Regions from separate parts of the Tolypothrix sp. PCC 7601 genome, predicted to be linked through region 3. Evidence: riboswitches for the same ligand, from Rfam matches in the RefSeq annotation. Region 3 holds a riboswitch; each other region holds the start of a gene.
What was found. A riboswitch is a leader RNA that binds a small molecule or an ion and turns the genes downstream of it on or off. The one in region 3 is predicted to bind cobalamin.

Region 1 (6,102 bases), 4.2 Mb from region 3:
TGCACTTCAACAAGGAGAATTACTTGAGCAAACCAAACGTCAAACTTTAGAATTAACTCAAGCTCTACAGGAATTAAAACAAACTCAATCGCGTTTAATTCAAGGCGAAAAAATGGCTGGTTTAGGGCAATTAATTGCTGGAGTTGCTCATGAAATAAACAATCCTGTAACTTTTATTTCTGGTAATCTTGTACATTTAAATGAGTATACTGACGAACTCTTGAAAGTTGTCAATCTTTATTGGCAACATGATTCATTATTTCCAGAGATTCAGAAACAAATTAATCGTAAAGAATTGGAATTTATCATCAAAGATTTACCCAAAACTATCGATTCAATGAAGATAGGCACCGACAGAATCGACCAGATTGTACTATCATTGCGAAACTTCTCGCGTACAGATGAAGGTGAATTGAAGTTAGTCGATATTCATGAAGGCTTAGATAGTACTTTGCTCATCTTAGGACATCGCTTCAAAAATCATAAAGAGCGCCCACCAATTTCTATTGTGAAAGAATATGGCATTTTACCTTTAGTTGAATGCTATCCCGCGCAAATCAATCAAGTGATAATGAATCTCTTGAGTAATAGCGTTGATGCTTTAGAAGAAAAATTTAAAAACATAAATAAGAGATATTTACATTCATCAATAGAGCCTCCAAATACTCCTTTAAATATTTGGATTAGTACGCAAACCTTAAATAGCCACATTGTCATTAAAATAGCTGATAATGGCTTAGGCATTCCCGAAGAAATCAGAACTCGTATTTTTGAACCATTTTTTACTACAAAAGAAGTAGGGAAAGGTACAGGCTTGGGGTTATCTATCAGCTATCAAATAGTAGTTGAAAAACATCATGGTCAGCTTAGATGTTCTTCCCAACCCGGACAAGGTACAGAATTTGTGATTGAAATTCCGATTAAACATTAACATCAGGATTAATGGATTGATAAACAAGGTATATAATTGACCTTTCTCAGTCTACGATTTTACTAATTTTGGTAAATTGTGGATTACTTTTAAGTAGCTGGCGCAATTTAGCTCATTGCTGTGGTATTATTCCTCCAGTATCAATTCGGTTCTAATGGGGAGCAGCCATCAGAGGTAACGGGGAAAGACTGGTGTAAATCCAGCACTGTCCCGCAGCTGTAATGAAGTTCTTGCTTCAAAGTCAGAATGCCCGCCGAAATTACCACCAACTCCCATCTGCGAGGTACAGATGAACTTTGCTAATACTCTTTTCATTAAGAAGTGTCACTTTCTCATAGTTGCAGATCCAAGCCACGCGATCGCAATTGCTATGAGATTGTAGACTTTTACCTACAAATATTCATACTGACACAAGGTTATAGATACAAGCCTGAAAACCCATTTGTATCCTAACCTTGGCCTTCGCATATTTACATGATATCTAGGCAGGTTTGCACCCATACTACACGCCAACCTGACAACTCTAGTGTGCATTTCTTGTCTTCATCAGCAATATTTCAAAATTAATGAACAACAAACAACATACTTTATTCGTCTGCACAACCTGCGCTAGTGTGTGGCAAGATGGCAAGCGGGTTGGTGAAAGTGGCGGACATCTGCTATTACAGCAACTGCAACAACTTGCACAAGATTGGGAATTGCAAAATCAATTCTCCATTCAAGGTGTTGAATGTATGAGTGCTTGCAGTCATGCTTGCGTTATCGCCTTCCAAGCACAAGAGAAACTCACCTATCTTTTTGGCAATTTAGCAGTCGATGATAATGCATCTGCTATTCTGCAATGTGCTATTCAATACTACACAAACCCCAATGGTTTACTACCTTGGTCAGAACGTCCAGAAGCTTTAAAAACAGGCATCTTAGCTAAAATACCACCCCTCAGTAAATGGGCAAAATTCCACCGTAATTGCTGTTAGGAAACTCCAAAAAATAAATTATTCCGTTCACTGTTGACTGTTAACCGTGAACCGTCAACAGTCAACAATAGCAATGGGATATTTTTTTAATTGGAAGTCCCTTAATCCAACACCAGTAGTAGGGGCAGGTGAAGCAATATCCCTGTTCATCATCGATACATATCTGTAAACCCGCCCCTAATCTCTTGTAAATTGCTGTCCAAAATGATAATAATAATCATTATCATATTTTCCTCCTGGCTGAGAGTTTTTGCAAAAAACCTCTCATCTTCACTCACGACCAATTTTTTTAGTTATACAGGTGGCTGAAATTACCAATGCGTAATCAACTTATCGCCAGATGGGGAACTCAACTTATCATCTCTAGCGTGACTATCACCACAGGGATGCTGTGGGAAAATTCCAGCATCATCGCCACAGAAATTGCACAAGCAGAAGAGAAAGAACCAGATATTGAACTGACAGTTATTGACAAACTCCTCAATGAACCTGTATTTTCCCCTTTTCGCCGCGAGGGAACAGTCAAAGATTCCACCCGTCCGGTGTATGTCATTACCGGCGAAGAAATGGAAGCGCAAGGTGCAAGAACTGTCAGAGAAGCACTGCGATTTCTTCCTGGTATTTTAGGTGACGGTACAGTTGGGACAGAAGTAAACGCTTTAAGTGGCCAATTTATTCGCGGTTCTAATACCGGACAAGTCTTAATCTTATTGGATGGTAGACCAATTAATAATTTAGGTGGTGGTGGTTTCGATTTATCAGAATTTACCACGAACAATATTGAAAGAGTCGAAGTCTTACCCGGAGGTGGTTCAACTCTTTATGGTTCAGATGCAATAGGTGGGGTAATTAATATTGTTACCCGTCGTCCTACAGAGCAAATTACCACAGACACCAAAGTTAATTTTGGTTCCTATGGATTGAACCAACAAAGTATTCAAAATAGTGGAAAATCCGGTGATATATCTTGGTTAGTTGGATATAGCCGGACTCAAGCACAAAATAATTATCGCTTTCGTATTCCTGAAGCTAACTTTGAGGGGACAAGAACGAATAATGACGCACTCTTTAATAACTTTAATGTCAAATTAGAAGCAAATTTAGGAAAACGTAACACCTTAACTCTCTCCACCTTATATTTAGGTAAAGAACAGGGAGTACCAGGAGGCGTACCCATTCCTGTACCTCAATTTGGACAGGGATTTTTTAACACTCTCACCGATAATAATCGTAAATACACAGACCAAGTTCTCACTGATTTAACCTGGAACTCCAAATTAGGTAGCGGCGATGATTCACTTTTAACAGCGAGAGTTTACGCTGATTTTCTCAACACTCGTTTTGATAATCGCAGTGGCGCAATTACATCCCAAAACCGCTTTGATACCAAACAAGATTCCTATGGTCTTCAAGTTACCCATAACTGGAACATTGCGAAGAATCAGACCTTAGTTTATGGCTTTGATTATCGGAATACCAATGTACGCAACACCACATTTAATTATGGAACAAATATTACCAGAGAAAATTATGATGATGCTATAGGTCAAGGGGCAATTTTTGGGAGATATGAAATTAACTTTTCTCCTAGTTTTAGTATGAATTTGGGAGTGCGGCAAGATTTTAGTAGTTTGGTCAATGGTTCGTTTACTTCGCCATCTGTAGGGGCAAAGTTAGCGGTATCAGATTCAACTACACTCCGAGCTAACTATATCAGAAACTTCCGCGCTCCAACCATAGCTAATTTATTTAATACTAATCCTACTAACATTGGTAATCCTGACCTCAAGCCAGAACAAGGAGATAGTTTTGATGTGGGGATTGACCAAAAGTTAGGGAATATTGGTTTGTTGAGGCTGACATTTTTTAGAAACCTTGTTTCTGATACAATTGCCTTCAAAAGTTTAATCCCACCTGTAAATGGTAATACAGGAACTTGGGAAAATATCGGGTTAGTAGAAACTACGGGAATTGAGGCTTCGTTAAATTTACAAATAGCGAGGAATGTTTATACTTTTGTTAATTATACGGCGAACGATCCGCGTATTTTAGCAAGTGCTAATCCGGCGGAAATTGATAAGGAGTTGCGGTTTGCAGGTGCAGATAAATTAAATTTGGGTGTGTCTTATGAAAATGCTAAAGGTTGGTATTTTGGTGTGTTGATGAATTCTTTAAATGGGTATCCTACTAATAATATTAATACGGAGTTTCTTTCGGGGTATACTACTTTTGATTTAAAGATGCGTGTACCTATTAGTGATAGTTTAATTTTAACTGGGAGTTTGGATAATCTGTTTGATCAGCGTTATCAGTTGTTTCCTGGTTATCCTGATGGGGGGAGGGTTTTTCAGGTTGGGTTGAGTTCTCGGTTTTAAAGAGTTTTTTCACGCAAAGGAGAGTTATAAATGAGTGAGTTTAATTGTTGGGTGACACCAGTTAATGAGGTAGTTAAGGAAGATTTAGCTACGGGGGGGTTTATTGAGTATGAATATTTTGATTGTGGGAGTGATGTTTTAGCATCGTTAGTTTATACTTTGTTTGAACAGAATTGGCAGCAGGTTGGGATTGCTCATATTGTTCAAGGTAGTGTTTTAGAATTGGAATTTAATGCACCACCAAAGCTTTGTATTCTCTATGATGGCTATTTGACGGTGGCTACTGAGGGATGGCATTTACATTTATGTATTGATACTAATTTTGGCGGCCCTTTGTGTAAAACTCCTGTGGAAGTGAGGAAGCAACGTTTAGTTTCTCGTGCTGCTTTTTATCGGCGGTTTAACCCAGAAGGAAATCCTAGAAGTTGGGGTATTCAGTTTTGGAATGGTGCGAATGAACAATTGATGACGATTTTGTTACCTAATCCTTTGGTAGATGGAGAAAATTTATTACCGGAGGGGAAACCAAATCTAGATAAGTTAGCTCTTTATCAAGATTTGCGTGATATTTATGTATTAGGTAAAAAACCAATACCATTTACCAAAAATCCTCTCAAACATTCTTATATCTCAGTTTGTACCTCTACACGCTGTCTACCTTCTCGCAAATGGCAACCTACATTTGATGCTTTAAAATCAGCAGTAGAAAATGCAGGTTTAGACATCGAAGTTAGAACCTCTGGCTGTTTAGAAGTCTGTCAACTCGGCCCAGTTGTTTTTTATTCCAATGATAGAACTTGGTACACTCGCGTTAACCCCAATGTTGCCGAAAATATCGTCAACGAACACCTCATTAAAGGTAACAAAATCACCGAAAACCTCTACCCACCCCAAACTCCCTAACTCTCTCTCTCTCTGCGCCTCTGCGTGAGATAAAAATGATAAAACTCCCTCACCAAAAATCAATCATTTTCCTCTGTCAACTATGCCTCATAGCCACCCTCATCATCGCCTGTCATCACACCACAATTCACACATCAACTAACACCTGCACCCCCAACTATAACCCTAACCAAGATTACTTTCCCAATAAAATCAAAATCACCCACGCCAGAGGTTTGGCGGTAGAATATCATAATAATTACAAAGTGGTCACCATTAAAAACCCTTGGCAAAATGCTAAAACTCAATTTCAATATGTTTTAGTCCAATGCGGAACTCCCACACCCCAAGGATTTAAGCAAGCGCAAGTAATTACAGTTCCCATTAACTCTATAGTTTCTTTATCAACTACACATTTACCCCACTTAGCTAAATTAGATGTAGTTGATAAATTAATTGGAGTGAGTAATATTAAACAAGTCAATACGCCTGAGGTTGTTGAGAGAATTAAAGCGGGAAATATTACCCAAGTCGGCAATAATTCCAATGTAGATATCGAAAAATTATTAGCCTTAAATCCCGACTTAGTAACAACCTTCGGTACAGGAAATTCCCAAACTGATAGTTATGGCAAACTCACAGAAGCGGGGTTAAAGGTGGGAATAAATGCTGAGTATATGGAAGATACACCTTTAGGGAGAAGTGAATGGTTAAAATTTACCGCTTTGTTTTTTAATCAAGAAGCCAAAGCAGAAAAGATATTTAATGAAATTGCGAGTAGATATACACAAATAGCTGCAAAAGCTCAATCTGTGAAAAACCGTCCGAGTGTCTTTGTTGGCTTTAACTTTAAAGGTACTTGGTTTATGCCGGCTGGTAATAGTTATGTAGCGAAATATCTGGCCGATGCTGGAGGAAATTATCTGTGGAGTGATGA
Region 2 (6,102 bases), 150 kb from region 3:
TCTCTTGTGGTGCTTTTGACAAAATCCAACCCAACCGTCAGCAGTTAACCCAAGATTTGCCCCTAGTATATGATTGGGCACAATCGCGCGCTAAAGACAGAGCTAGTGGACAGGGCAGTATTTTTGATTTATTAGGCGGTTTTGCTGCTACAAATAATAAAAACGGCAATAATGCTTTTGAAATTGCCCCGAAATCTCAACCTGTTTCTGATTTTCCTCCTCAAGAAAAATTACGGATGGAAAAAGAACTCTTGGGTTTTTATGTATCAGATCATCCTCTTAAATCAATTAAGCAATCGTCTTTGGTATTAGCGCCAATTAATCTTTCCCAACTAGGCGAACAACGAGATGACATGATGATTTGTGCAGTTGTCATGCTTAACGGGGTGAAAAAAGTAATCACCAAAAAAGGCGATCCAATGGCAATTTTACAAATCGAAGATTTAACTTCCCAGTCAGAAGCCGTTGTTTTTCCTAAAAACTATGAACGGATTAGTTCTTTACTGCAAGTGGATGCAAGATTGATTATTTGGGGTAAAGTAGACCGCAGAGATGACCAAACGCAATTTATTGTGGAAGATGCCGAACAAGTTGAAACAGTCAAACTAATTATGGTCGAACTCACCCCCATGCAAGCAGTCAACATTGAAGAACGCGATCGCTTAAGAAATGTTTTAAAAGAACAAGCTGGCGAAAAGGAAAAAGCCAAAATTCCTGTAATTGGAGTTGTGCAGTCAGGGAATTCTCGGCAGCTAGTCCGCTTTGGTAGGCAATTTTGGGTACAAGATTCTCTCAGTGCTGTGATTGCTCTCCAAAATGCGAGATTCCCAGCTCAAATTAAACCTTTGACTAGTAGTTAAAGATACAACACTAGAGGTTCATCAAGTTTGATTTATGATGTACTTCCAGTTATTATACGGATAATTGCTGGACTAGCTTGACATATGATTTACTACAGCGTCAACAGTAGATAGCCTTAGACAAACGACAATCGATTTAAATTTTTTGGTTACTTCTGCGGATGATAACTTCCTCTTTTGCATGGTATCTTTTGATGCCATGCCATATAGGCAATAATCAGGGGAAGGAGATCAGACTTGATGATGGTAACTGAGCTACATAAATTTGTATCATATTGTAGAAAAATACAACCTCAAACTCAAGAAGATATCAAAAAATTTTTTGAGGGGGTGCTTTTTTTCCCTTATGATAAAGAACTGCTATTACAAGCTTATTTATTCCTGAACCTGAGTAAATTATTTCCTTCTTGCTCAGAATTATTATTATTTGAAAAATCGCCCATTGCAGATTACACTGATTTAGGAAAATGTGATTTTGTCTATTTGACAAATCGCGGGAATCTATTTTTAATAGAAACTAAATTTATTGACACAGAAGCTACAGGTGCAACCGAACGAAAAAGAAGGAATAAGCATAGAAACAAGGTTTTTGACCAAGTTATTACCTTAAAAAGTCGATTTAGTGAATACTGGAATATTAGAAATGACCAATTAGAATGTGGCGTTTTTACAACCGATCCAGAAATAGATTGGCGTGGTAACGATGCCAATGTCATAACTAAATCTATAACTATAGACAATCTTGAAGAATGGCGAGTAAATTATAGCAAATACAATCAATTTGACAATCATTAATTTATTTGGCTGTGGATGTTATCAGTTTCAGTTATTAAAAATCTTTTTATTAACCCGATAAATTCAGAATATAACTTTACAAGGCAGCACCACATTTAATATTTGCCATTTAAAAAGCAAATCTTTAAACCTGATTCTTTAACTTGTTCCCCACACCAAATTTTGAATTTAAAATTCTCACCCTTGTAGTATTGGAACTACATTCTCAATTCAGGCTGACTCCACACAGTAATTTTTGTTTACAACTTCACCAAAACTAAAGTAGTATTTTTGTACTAATAACCTGTTAAAATGCCTTAACAGCTAGTTAGTCTTGTTAAAAAGTATGGAAGAATACAAAACAACACCTAACCTGGCGATTGTGCCATTTCCCACAAAAGCAGCAAAAACAGCGATCGCACCATTGCAATTGCCAAAAGACAATATAAGTGATGAGTGGGAGCGTTTATTATCCCAAGGGCAATGCATCAATCAAATGGCTGCACAGTTAGAAGCGATGATTTTAGAATTCAAAGCGATCGCCAGCAAATTGCAAGAAAAAAGCAAGCCGCATCAAAGCACTTGTCAGTATTTACCATTGGCTATCCCTTGGGTGAGACAACAGTCAGATGAGTCATTTATTCTCACAACCCGCAAAATCGATTTATTTCAAGCCGAAAAAGAAGCGCAACAGCTAGCGCAACAACTGCGCCAGCAAAGCCGTAGCAAAGAATTGCGATCGCAGTCATAAGTGCGTCCCGTACCCAATGCCCAATGCCCCATGCCCCATGCCCATCAACAAATCTTAAAGTTATGAAGGTGCAACTACAGCCCAACCAATAAACTGTAAAAGCTATGCTGATTAAAGTGGTACTCGATACCTCTAAATTAGAGGTCGCAGTGCCACTTGCTATTGTTAGTCAGGAAAAACTATCCTACTGGCAAGGCGCAAAGCTGAAACTGCCCTAAGATTTGCACTCACGAAAACGAGGTAAGGAAAAAGTGTTAAAAACTCTTTTGGTAATCGCCATTGGTTTCTTACCCTCCCTGTTCTCTTTATGGATCATCCGTAAAACTCATCTACGGACGAGGTTAAGGATGAGACAAGCCGCTATTAATGGCTCCAGGCTGAGAGCAAGACAAATTAGGCAGATTGAAGGCGATCGCTACTATTTAGAAGGCGTAGGTTATCTGGTTGGCGATATTAGCTGCAAATTTAATGCTCGATCCGGTCATATTCGCTGTGCTGTGAATCCCAATGGCCCATGTCAAGGATGTCGTCACTATGAACCTAGAGAATTAGCTGAGAATGAATCTAAAGAATATGCCTGAATATATAAGATTTCTAATTTTTAATTACGAATTACGAATTACGAATTATTAATGATTCCCTAATGATATACTTTGTCTTAATTTAATGGGTTCTGATGAATAGCACCCATCAGACGTAAGGGGGAAAGTTCGGTGTAAATCCGGCGCTGTCCCGCAGCTGTAATCTCTTATTGAGTAAGTCAGAATGCCCGCCTATTAGTTATTTTTGTGGAAACACATCTGCGAGGTACAGATGCGGTCTTATTTAGTATTTTGTCAAATGATTTATCCAGATCTGCCAACAAAGCGGCGGATATTGTTTGTTAAATACCAGAGTAGCGATCGCTCAACGAATTTTGATTGCCTACACTGTATTACTTAACAACTATGGATTTATTTAAAAAATTGAGCCAGCTTTTATCAGTAGCTAAATACCAAAAGTATCAAGATGCCTATAGCTGTGTAGCCAGTATAACTATGTGGCAATTTTGACTAATGTAAAGTTGTACTGCTACCAACTAGATTTATGTGGCATAAATCTAGTTGCTCTAGCTAATTAGTAAGAATTTGGATACTATTTGAACTCTGCTGAAACATCAAAATGAGAAAAAATCGCGTTAAGCTACATTTAGTTTTATTAGCATTAGGCAGCTTGTACTTTATAGTAGGCTTACCCAAACCTGCCTATGCGATGCACATTATGGAAGGCTTTTTACCAGTGCAGTGGGCAATTTTTTGGTGGGTAGTCGCCTTACCGTTTTTTGTTTTAGGATTGCGATCGCTAACTCGGATTACGCAAGCTAACCCGCAGCTGAAATTACTCTTGGGGTTAGCAGGTGCTTTTACATTCGTGTTATCAGCTTTAAAACTGCCTTCTGTTACAGGTAGCTGTTCCCATCCTACAGGCACAGGCTTAGGAGCAGTCTTATTTGGCCCCTTAGCCATGTCAGTTTTAGGTAGCTTGGTGCTGCTATTTCAAGCTTTGTTACTTGCACATGGCGGTTTGACAACATTGGGAGCAAATGCTTTTTCAATGGCGATCGCGGGGCCATTTGCAGCTTACTGGGTATATCAACTGACGATGCGGCTAACTGGTAAACAAAGAATCGCCATATTTTTAGCAGCCGCTTTAGCAGACTTACTCACTTACATTATTACTTCTTTCCAGTTAGCTCTAGCTTTTCCTGCACCTGTGGGTGGCTTTATTGCTTCATTTACCAAATTTGCAGGAATTTTTGCGATTACTCAAGTACCCTTGGCAATTAGTGAGGGTTTGCTGACAGTCCTAGTGTGGAACTGGCTACAATCATACAATCCTCAAGAATTAGAATTATTGAAATTAATTAAACAGGAACCCCAAACTAATGAAACAGTCTCATAAGGGATGGCATAACTGGTTATTGGTGCTTGCAGTTATTGGTTTAGCAATTGCGCCGTTAATATTAGCACGCGATGCCGAATTCGGTGGTTCCGATGGCGAAGCTCAAAAGGCCATTAGTCAAGTAAAACCAGGATATGAACCTTGGTTTCAACCCTTATTTCAACCACCTAGCAAAGAGATAGAAAGTTTATTATTTGCATCCCAAGCAGCTTTAGGTGCGGGAGTTATTGGTTACGCTATTGGCTTATATAGAGGACGTTCGCAACAGCAAAGAGATCAAGAATGACGCTGCAACTAGACAGTTTAGCCTACACCAACCGACTCAGACATATACCACCAGAACATAAAATAATTTTTGCGATCGCTACTCTTGTTATCTCCCTTTTTACCCATCCATTAGGCCAAATTCTCATTGCTTTGTGGATGGGTATTTGGATAGTTATCTACGCTAAAATTCCTGGTGGTATTTACTTAAAATTATTAATAGTTGCCAGTTTTTTTTGGTTAACCAGTTTACCAGCACTGATACTCAATAGCATCTCTATTGCAGATTTAGCTAGTGTATTACCAGATTCATGGTCAGGATTAACATTTGGACAATATTATATCTACATTAGCCGCAGTGGTAGCGAACAGGCATTAGCAATTTTTACCAGAGCATTAGCTTCTATTTCTTGCCTATATTTCTTAATGTTAACTGTTCCTTTCACAGAAATATTACAAACTTTGCGCCGCATTGGATGTCCTGTGCTTTTGACAGAACTTTTGTTGCTGATGTATCGGTTTATTTTTATTCTGTTGAGAACATCTCATGAGTTGTGGACTGCTCAACAATCTCGTGATGGCTACCGTACTTGGCGCATTAGTATGAAAAGTTTAGCATTACTGATTGGGCAGTTATTACAACGAACTCTACAACAATATAATCAATTCTCTTTAGGATTAGAAACACGCGGTTTTCAAGATGAATTCCGAGTATGGCATCCTCATCGCTATCGTCCACAACCGCGATATATCATAGAAGCAATTTTTGGCTGTGCATTATTAATCGCATTACAATTGTCTCAAGATGCAGGAATATTTACTCGAATTTGAGCAAGTATATTATAAATATTCAGGCTCACAGCAATCGGCTCTCAATGGTTTAACTCTGAGAGTACCTAAACACAAAAAATGTGCATTAATTGGTCAAAACGGTTGTGGTAAGACTACCCTATTTTTATTAGCTAATGGTTTATATAAACCCAACTCGGGAAATGTACGGTGGCGAGGTGAAGCCTTTAATTATAACCGTCATTATCTCAGTAATTTAAGGCAAAAAGTCGGCTTAATATTTCAAGATCCAGAGCAACAATTAGTAGCGGCTACTGTGGAAGAAGATATTTCCTATGGTTTATGTAATTTAGGTTTGCCGACATCAGAAATTCAATTAAGAGTTGAGCAAGCCTTAGTTGAATTTGGGCTAACATCTTTAGCAGAGAAACCAGTGCATCATCTCAGTTTAGGTCAAAAAAGGCGAGTTTCCATAGCAGATGTTATGGTGCTGCAACCAGAACTATTAGTATTAGATGAGCCAACTGCATATCTAGATGTTAAGCATACTCGCAATCTAATGGCAACGTTGAAAAAAATTCATCAAGCCGGAACTACTTTATTAATGGCAACCCACGATTTAGATTTAGTTTATCGGTGGGCAGATTGGGTTTTTGTGATGGATAAAGGACGGCTAGTATTAGAAGGTAAACCCCAAGATGTATTTATGCAACGTGAACTCTT
Region 3 (6,102 bases):
AATCCAATCAAATTCAAGGGGAGAAATTGCAGGGTGAACTTAACTGTATCCAGGCTCGTAATTGTAGGATGAGTCACTTGAATATCTACATCACATAAGACAACTCCCCGCCCAAATGACTGAAATCCTTTCCATGCTGTGTAACCGATTACCAATATATTGTTATGGATAAAGCTGTTTTGCCAGTAGCCAAAATTTCCTTGCCAAACACAATTAGATGGTCGCACCGACTTCCTCCCCCAACACCACTGACTCAATACGAACTCGATCCAGTTCTCGACCAATTAACACTAATCGCGTTTGACGGAGTTCGCTGTTTTGCCAAGGACGGTCGTAAAAGTAGTCAAATCGATTACCGACACCTTGTAATACTAAACGCATGGCTTTGTTCGGAACTGCTACAAATCCCTTAATTCGATAAATTTCTTGCTGTTGCACTAATGTTTGCAAACGTTTAACCAAAAAAGACGGCTCAAATGCTTGGTCTAATATTAGTTGCACTGCATTAATCCCGTCATCATGTTCGTGGTCTTCTTCAGTATCGTGGTGACTGGGACGACTATCTAAGTTATCTTCTACCGCAGCGTTAAAACCGAGTAATAAATTGCTACTGATTTTACCATCCTGGCAAGGAATGACTTTTACACCAGGAGGTAAGTTCTGCTTTAACCAATCCTGCACTCTCACTTGGGTTTGTTCGTCAACGCGATCGCTTTTAGTCAGCAACACCAAGTCAGCACAAGCTAGCTGATCTTCAAACAATTCCTCAATCGGTGTTTCGTGTTCTAGGCTAGAGTCGGCTTGTCGCTGGGCTAAGAGGGCTGCTAAATCGCCTACATATCGATCGCTGGCTAAGGCTTCGCAATCCACCACAGTGATTACGCCGTCCACTGTAGCACCTGTGCGAATCTCTGGCCAGCGAAATGCTTGCACCAATGGTTTTGGTAATGCTAGTCCAGAGGTTTCAATCAACATACAGTCTAGGCGATCGCGTCGCTTGAGTAATTCTTGCATTGCTGGTAAGAATTCCTCTTGCACTGTGCAGCACAAGCAACCGTTGGTGAGTTCCACAATATTACTGTTGGGGTCTTCTTCATCATCACAAACTCGGCAATCACGCAATAGTTCGCCATCAATGCCCATTTCCCCAAATTCATTTACCAAAACAGCAATCCGTCGTCCTTCGTTGTTTTGCAGTAAGTGACGAATTAACGTAGTTTTGCCTGCGCCGAGAAATCCTGTAATGACTGTGACGGGAATTTTGTGCATATAAATAAGTTGTTTGTTGATTAAAGGAGCGATTACAAAAAAGAAGTTTTACGCAGATATCATGTATTAGATAGATTTTGTGATGGGGTGATTGCTGAGAACTCACGCATTAGTCATCATGCGTAGACGCAGCCCACCGCAAGTATCGCTACCCAACTAAACTTGAGGGATTTTCCTGAACAAAGTTTCTATCCCTCAATTCTGTACGTGAATTTGCCCGCACAGCACGGAACATTCCAAATCGGCACAGTCCTGCACCAAAGGCTAAACGCATCAATAAAAACGTCGGCACTTCGCGCACAGATTTGATGAAACCAGACAGTCCAAAACGCAGAAATCCGCTTGGGCGAACCACTCCTTGCCAAATCGAATCTAACCAAGAAGGAAGGGTTGCTTGCGTCCAATCAGCCGTAATTACCTCTCCTTCCACTAATCCTGTAGCTGCCAACAGTTCGGAGAATCCCTCAATGCTAGAAAAAGCTGGATGAGACCACTGATCTAGCAGTTGTCGCATTACTGGTTTCTCCCAGAAATTTAGCGGCTTTTGGCGGTCATCCCTTTGATTCCAGTCAGCGACAACCAAAATTCCACCAGGCTTTAGCACCCGTATTAATTCTCTGGCAAAAACGGCTTTATCGGGCATGTGGGGGCCTGCTTCGATTGACCAAACTACATCAAAACTGGCATCTGGAAACGACAATGCCATTGCATCATCGACTGCAAACTGGGCGTTTAGTTCTTGGGGTGTTAACTCCTGGGCGCGTTTCACCTGCTGTGGGCTGATGGTAATTCCTGTGACAGCAAATCCATAATCTCGCGCTAAAATCCGGCTGCTACCCCCAATCCCACAGCCAACATCTAAGACGGTAGTACCAGGAGGTAATTTATCTAAACCACCCCATTTAACCATTTCGTGTACAAAGTCAGATTTAGCAGCCAAAAAATCCTTGCGTCTTGGTGGCGAACCGTAGTGACCGAGGTGAATGTGTTCGCCCCAGTAAAATTCTAGGATGCCGTCAAGCGTCCATTGGTCATAGGAATTAGCGACTGTGGCTGAGGATTGATACTTACGAGCCGTTACGAAATAAGCTGCAATTCCAATTAGTAAAACGATAAGAGAACCAATTACAAAATAAACTAATAAAGTTGACATTGTTGTGAAAGCTTTCTATGTAGCTAACAGTTGATAGACATTGATTTGTTTATGAAAACCCTCGCCCCTTGTGGGCGAAAGAATCCTTCTCTCACAAAGCGGGTATAAACCCCAACGCCAGTTCTCTCAAGTCGGGAAACCCGCCCACGAGACTGCCTCCCCCTTGTCAGTGGCTGTATTTAATTTTGAATTTTGAATTTTGAATTTTGAATTGATTCATGGTTCATCCCGAATTAGACGAGAGATCATCAGAGAAATCTTTCCATAGGTTGAACTTGCAATTTTTTGCCAACCTCGAATTATTTGCCTTAAATTTAGAAAGGGTTGCTGCTGATCTTCTCTAAAACCTGTTTGTTTGACAAAAGGATGAACAGCAGTAGGAATCTTCCCAGTCCGGTGAAGATAATATTTCGGCATGATGATTAACCGAGTCAGAATTTAACGAAAATACAGAGAAGTTATCGCTAGATATAACGATGGAAATTTTGTGCCATACCTCGTTGAAAATATTTCAGGTTTCAAAGTAAAAGAAATACCTGAATATTCACAAAAGTAATTACTAATTGAAATTTAATATTAATTACGTATTTCGTGGAAAGCCGCCATTTGTAGCGTTTTAATGTGCGGTGCTTTCAAAATATCAGATTTAGCGATCGCCATGTAATAAATCATCCGTGCCTCGCAGATGTACAAAATTTACAAGTCAACTTCGGCGGGCATTCTGACTCACAAGGTAAACCTTGATTACAGCTGCGGGACAGCGCCGGATTCGCACCGGACTTTCCCCGTTTCCTCTAGTGGCTGTTCCCCACTAGAACCGACTTATCGACCCATTGTACATCATAATCAGGAAAATAATACAAGATAGAGTTTTAGTTAACAGCCACTTTTATTTTAAGATTTCATGACATTAAAGAAGTCCTGGCTGTTATGACCAAGACTTCAAGTAAATTTATTCAATTGAAATTGATTTACTACCTCATGTGCAGTTTGACGTTCAGCGTTGCATAGAATATGCCCAGCAGGTTAATCCTCAAATTCAGGTTTTTCAAGTTTCAGCGTTAACTGGAACTGGGTTAGAGAGTTGGTATCAGTGGTTATCAGAAAAGGTTCAAAATAGTTCACAAGTATATTCATAAAGTGAGTTTAAATTTCAATCTAGACAATTCATTTAATAGATTTAAAATTTAGTGTCAAAACAGAGTGTGGGAATATCCAGATGAGGATAAACTAATAAAATTTTTACGCTCTATTCATGAGAGTTAATATCATTAATAGAGCGCAATATTTGAGCATATTTGTTTAAACTAAATTCTCTGAAAGATGAGGATTTTTGTGATTCTACAATCCAGTAATATAGAGCAGCATTACTTTTTTATTGGAAAAATCCCCAAAACAGTCCTCCAAGAAGCCCATCTTTATTAAGGATTTCAAACAGTGCAGTTGCAAAGAAACCAATCATCGCCAAGCGTCCGTTCCAAATCTCTGCACTTGGTTGGAAACCCCATCTCCAACGAGTACCAGCGTAATAGTAAGGCTCTTTAATTTCTGGAAGTAAATCCTGGCTTCCTTTTACTTCTTTGATTTCTTGCATAATTCGTCGCCTTTTTGATTTCGTGTTTGTACTTTATCTATGTCGCCTCCCATCTTAAAAAAACTTTATATAATCATCGTCTTCCTAACGATACAAAGAGTTACGTAAAAAAATCAAAGAATTTACACCAGAAAAACAAACAATTTCTACCATAAGTTGAACACTTATTTGTGTTATCTGACACAAGAGATAAATACAAACTTCATCTTGTTGCCAAGATGAAGGGTAACACAACAAGCTATAGCTAATATTCAAGTTATGTTTGTCATGGGACAGGGGGTAAATTTACCCCCTAAAAATCTCTACACAGTTGCTACCTTGGGTTGAGGTTTGGTGAACAACTCAGCTAAATGATGTGGTTGGCGATCGCGCCAATTACCTTTACCATAGGCATACCCCGCAATTAATGGTAAAGCCACAGTCGCCTCAGAAAAAACCATCTGTTCAGTAGCTTTATCTACCTTCCCCCAAGAATGAGCCTCTTTAAGAGTAGAACCAGATAAAGCACCATCGCGCTCATCAGCGACAGTGACTTGAATTGTATACTTGTGCATACTCGTTTCAAATCCCAGCAATTCCGCAGCTACCACCGTATCCTGAGCAAAGTTTTTCGGTACACCGCCACCAATCATTACCAAGCCAGTGTAATTAGAAGCTAGTTTACACTGGGTCAACTCCCGAAAGTCTCTCACTGAGTCAATCGTCACATGAGATTCTGGGGAATTCCATTGATGATGCACTAAACCAAACCCAGCCGAACAGTCACTAAAAGCAGGGACAAAAATTGGTACTTGGTGTTGATAAGCGGCTTGCACCACAGATTGACCATAGTTTCCCCGACGTTCCAAATAAGCCCCCATTTCCTGAATAAATTCTCGTGAAGAATAGGGACGTTTCTCTAACCCTTCGGCGATTTCGGCAATAGTCATATCACATACCCGCAGTTGATCCTCATCAATATAGGTGTCATATATGCGGTCTATGCGTTGCTGTCTTAGCACCTCATCATCAGCAAAGGGATCGCCGACATAATGACGATAACCCAACGCTTCAAAGAAATCTTGGTCAACAATGTTAGCTCCGGTAGAAACAATTGCATCTACCATATTGTGAGTAATTAAATCGTGGACTATTCCCTTCAGTCCAGCACTAAATAAAGACCCAGCTAAACACAGAATAATCGTGCATTCTTTATCTTGCAGCATTGCATCGTAAATTTTCGCTGCCCGCCCCAAATTTCGAGCTTGGAAAGCTGTCTTACTCATTGCTTCCACCAAGCCAACAACATCAAAAGCTTTAATGTCAATTGGTTGCACGGTCTCTTGCAAAAGTTCTTCACGATTCATGGTAGATTGTCCTTTTTATTGAAAATTAAAATCATCCGGTCTACTTACACAACTAGAAGGCAAATTCTGCCAACGTACTAGGTGCTTCGCAGTGGTCATACCAGGACAAACCGGGATCTGATTGCCGTCTTTTATTCAATTTGACGTACAATTCCCAGATACTCATAAGTTGGATGAGACGATTGTTCAATTTTGCTATTAATGACTTCTCAAACACTATCAACCACCCCGCAAAACTCAATTTGTGCCAAACTAACCAGTGGTTGTCAAAACTCGCTCAATTTTCTCTAATGCCCAATCTATTTCATCTTGGGAAATAACTAAGGGTGGAGCAAAACGAATGACATTATCTCTAGTCTCTTTAGCTAATAATCCCTCTTTAGCTAAAGCTTTACAAAAACGCCTTGCACCACCAGCTTCAGGATACAATTCCATGCCAATTAATAAACCTTTGCCGCGTACTTCTTTGATATATGAACTCTTAATTGATTGTAATTTCTCTATAAAATATTCCCCTAGTTTTAAGGCTTTTTCTGATAATTCTTCTTCTATAAGAACATCAAGTGCGGCAATGCCAATAGCAGCAGCTAAAGGATTTCCCCCAAAGGTACTACCATGATCCCCTGGTTGAAATATACCCATCACTTCCTCTGTCGAAATAAACGCAGAAATGGGATAAAATCCACCAGATAAAGCTTTACCTACAGTTATGCCATCTGGCTTAACATCCTCATATTGAT
Region 4 (6,102 bases), 3.7 Mb from region 3:
GTGAAAGGATTTGGCGAAGCCGTCAAACAAGCGGGAGCTGCAACTCGTGAACGTGAGGGAATGTGGGCAAATTCCAATTTTGAAGATTTAGTACAGTATAACGATGGCTTCAAGTCAGGCTTGATTGGTACGGCTGAACAAGTAGCAGAAAAGATTCGCCAATTCCATGAAGCAGGGGTTGATCTCATTCTCGGCGGCTTCTTACACTACACAGATGATTTGCCAGCCTTCGGTAAGAAGGTAATCCCCATTGTGCGGGAACTTAAATCTCATCGTCGGGCTGCTGATGAGTTGGCTGTGGTATAGATTCACAGTCATATATCTTGTAGAAGTGGGTTTTGTAGAGCCAAGCTGTTGCGATCGCAGCTAAACCCACTTCTACAGCAACAGGAAAACCCTACGCAGATATAGCAGGGGACAGGTGACAGGGTGAAAAGCCTTGTGCTGTCTAATTTTTATGATTTATCGATGTCCTAACCAACTTGACTACGGCTATATCACGATTTTTAAGTAACCAAATCATCTTCATAATTGCCCAAATTTCCGAGCAAATTAAATTTGGGACAACTCTGCGTTTAAACACGATAAATCAGAATCAAGGAGTTTTATCATGACATCACTAATTAATACAGAACAGAAGGCGCATATTATTCGTGATGACAAGGAAGCGATCGCGATCGCCCATGAATTAGCAGCTGAGTTTGCCAAGGGCGACTCAGAACGCGACCAAACTCGGCGTTTACCTGCCGAAGAAGTGCAGAAGTTCTCGCAAAGCGGATTATGGGGAATTACAGTCCCGAAAGAATATGGCGGTGCTTTTGTCTCAAACGTCACCTTAGCAGAAGTAATTAAAATCATCTCCGAAGCCGATTCTAGCCTCGGACAAATTCCCCAAAATCACCTCTACATGGTGGAAGCAGTCAGGTTGGATGGTACGGATGATCAAAAGAAATTCTTCTTTGATTTAGTATTACAAGGCAAACGCTTTGGTAACGCCTTCTCGGAAATTGGCACCAAGTCTGTCACCGATGTGCAAACCAAATTAACACCAGATGCTTCTGACTACGTACTCAACGGACGCAAATACTACTCGGCTGGCGCATTACTAGCCCATTGGGTTCCTGTGATTGCCAGCAACCCGGATGGTAAAACAGTAGTAGCATTTGTGGAGAGAGATGCCGAAGGACTGACTCTACTCGATGACTGGACAAGCTTTGGACAGCGTACCACAGCTAGCGGTACTACCATTATTGAAAATGTCAAAGTCAAGGCAGAACACGTCATACCGCACTATTTAGCCTTTGAGAGAGCAACACCAATGGGTGCGATCGCTCAAATCATCCAAGCCGCAGTAGACGTGGGAATTGCCAAAGCCGCAGTCCGTGACACCATTCACTTTGTCCGTAACCATACCCGTCCTTGGGTTGATAGTAATTTAGAAAAAGGCTACGAAGACCCCCTGACACTATACGAATTTGGTAACGTGCAGATTCAAGTCCACGCTGCTGAAGCTTTGCTGCGTCGTGCAGGCGAATTTCTGGATATCGCCAACGAGTCAGGCTTAGAAGAACCCAAAGTAGTTGAAGCCTCAATTGCAGTTGCAGAAGTCAAAGCCTTAGCCACCGAAGCCGCAATCCTAGCTACCAACAAGTTATTTGAACTAGCAGGTACTAAATCCACATTAGAGGAATTCAACTACAATCGCCACTGGCGAAATGCCCGCGCTCACACACTCCATGATCCCGTCCGTTGGAAATACTACGCTGTTGGTAACTACTTCCTCAATGGTGTCTATCCCCCGCGCCATCCTTGGCTGTAATTATCCCATTCTCTATTGGGGTGAAGCATTCAGAGGGAATTTTTACAGAATGTTTTGCCCTAATATCCTGCTTTTTTCACTCTCCGGGAGGGTAATCCCTAGAAGCCTCATCAGGTAATCCATACAAGCTATCCTAATAGTGTTGTATTTGTTATTAGAAAAAATCTTGTTAACCCTTGGTAGATAAAAGCTCGCATAATTCAGAAATGGCAAATGTTTTCGGAGAGTGACAGCACAGGGATAGAACGGATTTGTAGAAGCTCATCTTTTTCTAAACGTTACAAATTACTCAACAACCAAGCCACAACATCTTCTACATTACTTACTTGCTCACCTGGCGGTATAGCTGGACGCTTTACCATCACAACTTCGATACCAAGTTCTCGCGCCGCAATAATTTTGGCATAAGTAGCATCACCACCACTATTTTTGCTAACGATGGTATCTATTTTGTGGTGAATGAGAATTTCTCGTTCATTATCTAAAGCAAAAGGGCCGCGATCGCACAATACCAAACCCGGCGGAGTTAAAGCATCAGGGCTAGGCGGATCAATTACCCGCATCAAAAACCAAATCCCTTCTAGATGTGCAAAGGCGCTGAGTTCTTGTCTACCAACAGTCAAAAATACTCGTTGTGCTTGATTAGAAAGTGCTGCGGCTGCATCAGTAATGCTATCAACTTCAATCCAGCGATCGCCATTTACCTTTTCCCAAGCAGGACGATTGAACAGCAACCTAGGGATACCAACCTCAGCAGTAGCCGCCGCCGCATTCCAAGAAATTTGGCTAGCAAAAGGATGGGTAGCATCAATGACAAAATCAATACTCATCTCTTGCAAATAGCTAACCAAACCCGCCACACCACCAAACCCACCAATTCGCACATTTCCAGACGGAATCGACGGTTGACGAGTACGACCAGCCAAAGATGCGATCGCCTCAACTCCTGGGATAGTAGCAACTCTTACAGCTATTTCCGCCGCATCTCCCGTCCCACCTAAAATTAAAACTTTGGCATTTGGCATTTGTCATTTGGCATTTGTCATTTGTCATTTATCATTTGTCATTTGTCATTTGTCATTTGTCATTTGTCATTTGTCATTTGTCATTTGTCATTTGGTAATGGGTAATTGGGTGTTTGGTGTTTGGTGTTTGGTGTTTGGTGTTTGGTATTGTCTCCCTCATCTCCCTCATCCCCCTCATCCCCCTCATCTCCCTTTCCCCAGTCCCCAATCTCCTCATCTCCCAATGGGGGGAATCTTCGCCAAAATCCCCTTTTTCAAGGCTGCTGGGCGTTCTGACCAGGGCAGTAAACCATCAGGCTTGCTGTAGTATTGACTAGCGCATTCCAGCACCGCAGATGCACAATCATCCACTGCCAAATCACCAAACAGATATGTAGTTTTACCTTGTGCAGCAAAGGCGACAACGCAGGAACGGTTACAAGCACTCATGCATTCCACTTGCTGAATGGGAAACTTATCTCGCAACTCCCAATCTTGTGCTAGAAATTCTAGTTTTTGTAATAGTTTTTCCCCACCACTCTCGCCTACACGCTTTCCTTCTTGCCAAACACTGGCACAGGTTTTGCAAACAAATAGAGTATGGGAAGATTCACCCAAATTACTCGCAGAAATATTCACAGCAGTCATCTGTACCTCGCAGATGTGAGAACAAAACAATCAACTTTGGTGGGCGTTCTGACTTACACAATTGAGAAATTGCGACTACAAAATCTTGCACATCTCAAATTGCTTCACAGTTGCGGGACAGTGCCGGATTTACACCGAACTTTCCCCGTTACCTCTGATGACTGATCCCCATCAGAACCAAGTGACCTGTTCGATCATACACAACTCTGCGCCCCTGTGTGTTCACTCTTTGAAAGTGCTGAGTTCTACAAAAATAAAAGACTAGTTACTCAACAAAAAACAGAACAATAATTTTGGAGGGGGTTTGGGGGACGCAACCGTCACCCAATCGGGGGTTTGGGGGAGAATCCCCCAATTCTGCTGGCTTGTTTAACAAGTATTAATCGCTAATGATCTTAACCCAAGCGTATTGAACCATACTGTTCATAGAGACTGTGTTGAACAACATAAAAAAATCCCACGCCTACAAGACTTGGGAATTTAGCTTTTATATTCAATTCAGTCATTAAAATCTTAAACCTACACCACCTTGCAAAGAAAAAGCAGTACCACCACCATTGCGGTAGGCATCAAAAGCGATAATCGCGTTACCAAAAAGTACAGTGTTGCTATTAGGAACTGTGTAATCAATTCCTGGTTGCAAAGCAAAACTAATCTTATTCCCCACTGGAGAAGGATCGTCACCACTAGCTAACGCCAATCCTGCACCCAAGTAGGCATCAGTTTGCCAGTTGATAGGGACATCGTAAGAAACCGTAGGCACAATTGCTGTACCATGACCAATCAAAGCTTGGGCACGAAAAGAAATCGGTGATTCTAAAAGCTTATAACGAAAAGCCACCACCCCACCAATTTGCGCCCCATCACTTAATCCTACAGAAGGGCCCACACCAACATAACTACCATAAGCAACTTGAGCTTGTGCTGGTTGACTGCTTGTAGCCATATTCAACAGCGAACTAGCGCCCAGAACTACAACCAAAGACCGGAGATGCTTCATTGCCCGTTTCCTCACACCATTTAAAATTTTAATGGCTCCTTTTAATACCTATGTTATCGCTGATGTTGGGCATTGGGCATAGGGCATGGGGCATTGGGCATTGGGTAATGGGTAATTGGTAATTGGGATTTGTTATTTTTTTGTCTCCCTCATCCCCAATACCCAGTCACCAGTCCCCAACCCTACGGACAACGCGGATGAATCCCGCCTTGGGTGCAAATGTAAGCAAGCTGTTTGGAATCTAAGTTTTTGGCTTGAGAAAAATCAACTCCTTGCACTACAGCAGAAACGGAACCTTTAGATGGTGTTTGGACAAATTCATCTGCTGGGTCTTGTTTGCTGGGTGAAAGAACTGCATTCTTAAAATCAGCACCAGCAACGTTTGCACCCCGTAAATCAACAAGGCTCAAATCAGCATTTTGCAAGTTGGCGTTTTCCATTTGAGCAGAACGCAACACTGCACCAGTCATCCGAGTAGCACTTAAATTCGCATTGCTGAGATTGACACGTTCTAAATCAGCGCCAGATAAATCTGAGCCTTGCCAATCGGTTTTGGTTAAGTTGGCATAGGATAACTGAGTGCCTATAGCTACTACACGACCTAAACGAGCAGCATATAAATCAGCTTCGTTGAGTTTGGCATCGCCTAAATCTGCCCCTGTTAAGCTAGCATTTTCTAATACTGCGCCACGCAAATCGGCTCCCACTAGCTGGGCGCTGCTGAGATTAGCATTAATTAAACGGGCATCAGATAAGTTGGCTCGGTTGAGAGTGGCGCGGCTCAAATCGCTACGGTTCAACATTACACGGCTGAGATTAGCATCGGTGAGATTGGCTTGCTTCATCTGCACCTGAGTTAAATCAGCGATGACATCGTCGTAGGTGTCCCAGCGTCCATCTTCACCAACACTGCGAAAACGACTGCCTTTAAAGCTAGCTTGATTGAGATTGGCAGATTTGAATTTAATTCCAGATAAATCAACGTTGTCTAAGACTAAGTTGAACGAGGAATTTTCTCCAGAACCGACGACACCTAATTGGCTGCGACTCAAATCAATGCCGTTGCTTTGACCACTGTAAACAGCGAGAATTTTGTTGATGGCTTTTTGATTGAGTTGTAATCTCTGGACTGCATTAGTACCTGCAGCTCCCATTTCCCCAGCAATAATTTGATTTTGAGTTTTTAGCTCAGGTAAAGCTTTAATCCCAATATTTGCCAAAGCTTGTTGTATTGTATCTACTAGCATAGGGTTGGTTTCTTTAACTAGTAGATCTGCTAAAAATTTAACTGCTTGGGGATCGTTGAGAGTACCCATAGCCACAATTGCACTGCGGCGTTCTTCAACAGTAGCAAATGAGCTAGAGTTCAGCTGTTTTACGAGTTCTAGAAACTGTTGGCCGTTGATTTGCTGCGATTTGCGCTGTGTTTCTTGAGTTTGGATGTAGACTTGAGTCCCGACTAAAGTGGTTAATACAGCTACCATACTCACCAGTGTGACACCCATCAATGTGAGATTAGGATTACGCCGAATTAGTGCCACTAGGGGATGTGCTGGTGTATTGTCTGATGCCGTGGCTCCTTGTTGATCATCCGCTAATGACTCAGCATCGCTGCTGACAGCGGCTTGACT

Region 1: linked by a shared signal. The riboswitch ahead of HG267_RS29965 (DUF1636 family protein) and the one ahead of HG267_RS13305 (hypothetical protein) in region 3 are both predicted to bind cobalamin.
Region 2: linked by a shared signal. The riboswitch ahead of HG267_RS13890 (energy-coupling factor ABC transporter permease) and the one ahead of HG267_RS13305 (hypothetical protein) in region 3 are both predicted to bind cobalamin.
Region 4: linked by a shared signal. The riboswitch ahead of HG267_RS34745 (DUF1636 domain-containing protein) and the one ahead of HG267_RS13305 (hypothetical protein) in region 3 are both predicted to bind cobalamin.

The regions. Positions count from the first base shown of each region.
Region 1 is NZ_CP064879.1:7,382,516-7,388,617, forward strand. Features, by position in the region: gene HG267_RS29960 (GAF domain-containing protein) at 1-931, shown strand, start outside; cobalamin riboswitch at 1,061-1,204, shown strand; gene HG267_RS29965 (DUF1636 family protein) at 1,498-1,908, shown strand; gene HG267_RS29970 (TonB-dependent receptor plug domain-containing protein) at 2,226-4,283, shown strand; gene HG267_RS29975 ((2Fe-2S) ferredoxin domain-containing protein) at 4,314-5,186, shown strand; gene HG267_RS29980 (ABC transporter substrate-binding protein) at 5,222-6,102, shown strand, end outside.
Region 2 is NZ_CP064879.1:3,313,975-3,320,076, forward strand. Features, by position in the region: gene HG267_RS13870 (OB-fold nucleic acid binding domain-containing protein) at 1-860, shown strand, start outside; gene HG267_RS13875 (hypothetical protein) at 1,101-1,655, shown strand; gene HG267_RS13880 (hypothetical protein) at 1,981-2,385, shown strand; gene HG267_RS13885 (DUF6464 family protein) at 2,637-2,966, shown strand; cobalamin riboswitch at 3,037-3,177, shown strand; gene HG267_RS13890 (energy-coupling factor ABC transporter permease) at 3,547-4,326, shown strand; gene HG267_RS13895 (energy-coupling factor ABC transporter substrate-binding protein) at 4,310-4,612, shown strand; gene cbiQ (cobalt ECF transporter T component CbiQ) at 4,609-5,421, shown strand; gene HG267_RS13905 (energy-coupling factor ABC transporter ATP-binding protein) at 5,396-6,102, shown strand, end outside.
Region 3 is NZ_CP064879.1:3,168,534-3,174,635, forward strand. Features, by position in the region: gene HG267_RS13290 (hypothetical protein) at 1-227, opposite strand, end outside; gene cobW (cobalamin biosynthesis protein CobW) at 214-1,269, opposite strand; gene HG267_RS13300 (methyltransferase domain-containing protein) at 1,418-2,422, opposite strand; gene HG267_RS13305 (hypothetical protein) at 2,639-2,839, opposite strand; cobalamin riboswitch at 3,116-3,259, opposite strand; partial or broken gene HG267_RS13310 (hydrogenase accessory protein HypB) at 3,385-3,561, shown strand; gene HG267_RS13315 (chlorophyll a/b-binding protein) at 3,798-4,016, opposite strand; gene HG267_RS13320 (1,9-bis(guanidino)-5-aza-nonane synthase) at 4,319-5,362, opposite strand; gene rocD (ornithine--oxo-acid transaminase) at 5,615-6,102, opposite strand, start outside.
Region 4 is NZ_CP064879.1:8,552,092-8,558,193, reverse strand. Features, by position in the region: gene sfnG (dimethylsulfone monooxygenase SfnG) at 1-306, shown strand, start outside; gene HG267_RS34760 (SfnB family sulfur acquisition oxidoreductase) at 611-1,819, shown strand; gene HG267_RS34755 (cobalt-precorrin-6A reductase) at 2,098-2,844, opposite strand; gene HG267_RS34750 (hypothetical protein) at 2,925-3,068, opposite strand; gene HG267_RS34745 (DUF1636 domain-containing protein) at 3,058-3,471, opposite strand; cobalamin riboswitch at 3,492-3,668, opposite strand; gene HG267_RS34740 (hypothetical protein) at 3,977-4,471, opposite strand; gene HG267_RS34735 (pentapeptide repeat-containing protein) at 4,654-6,102, opposite strand, start outside.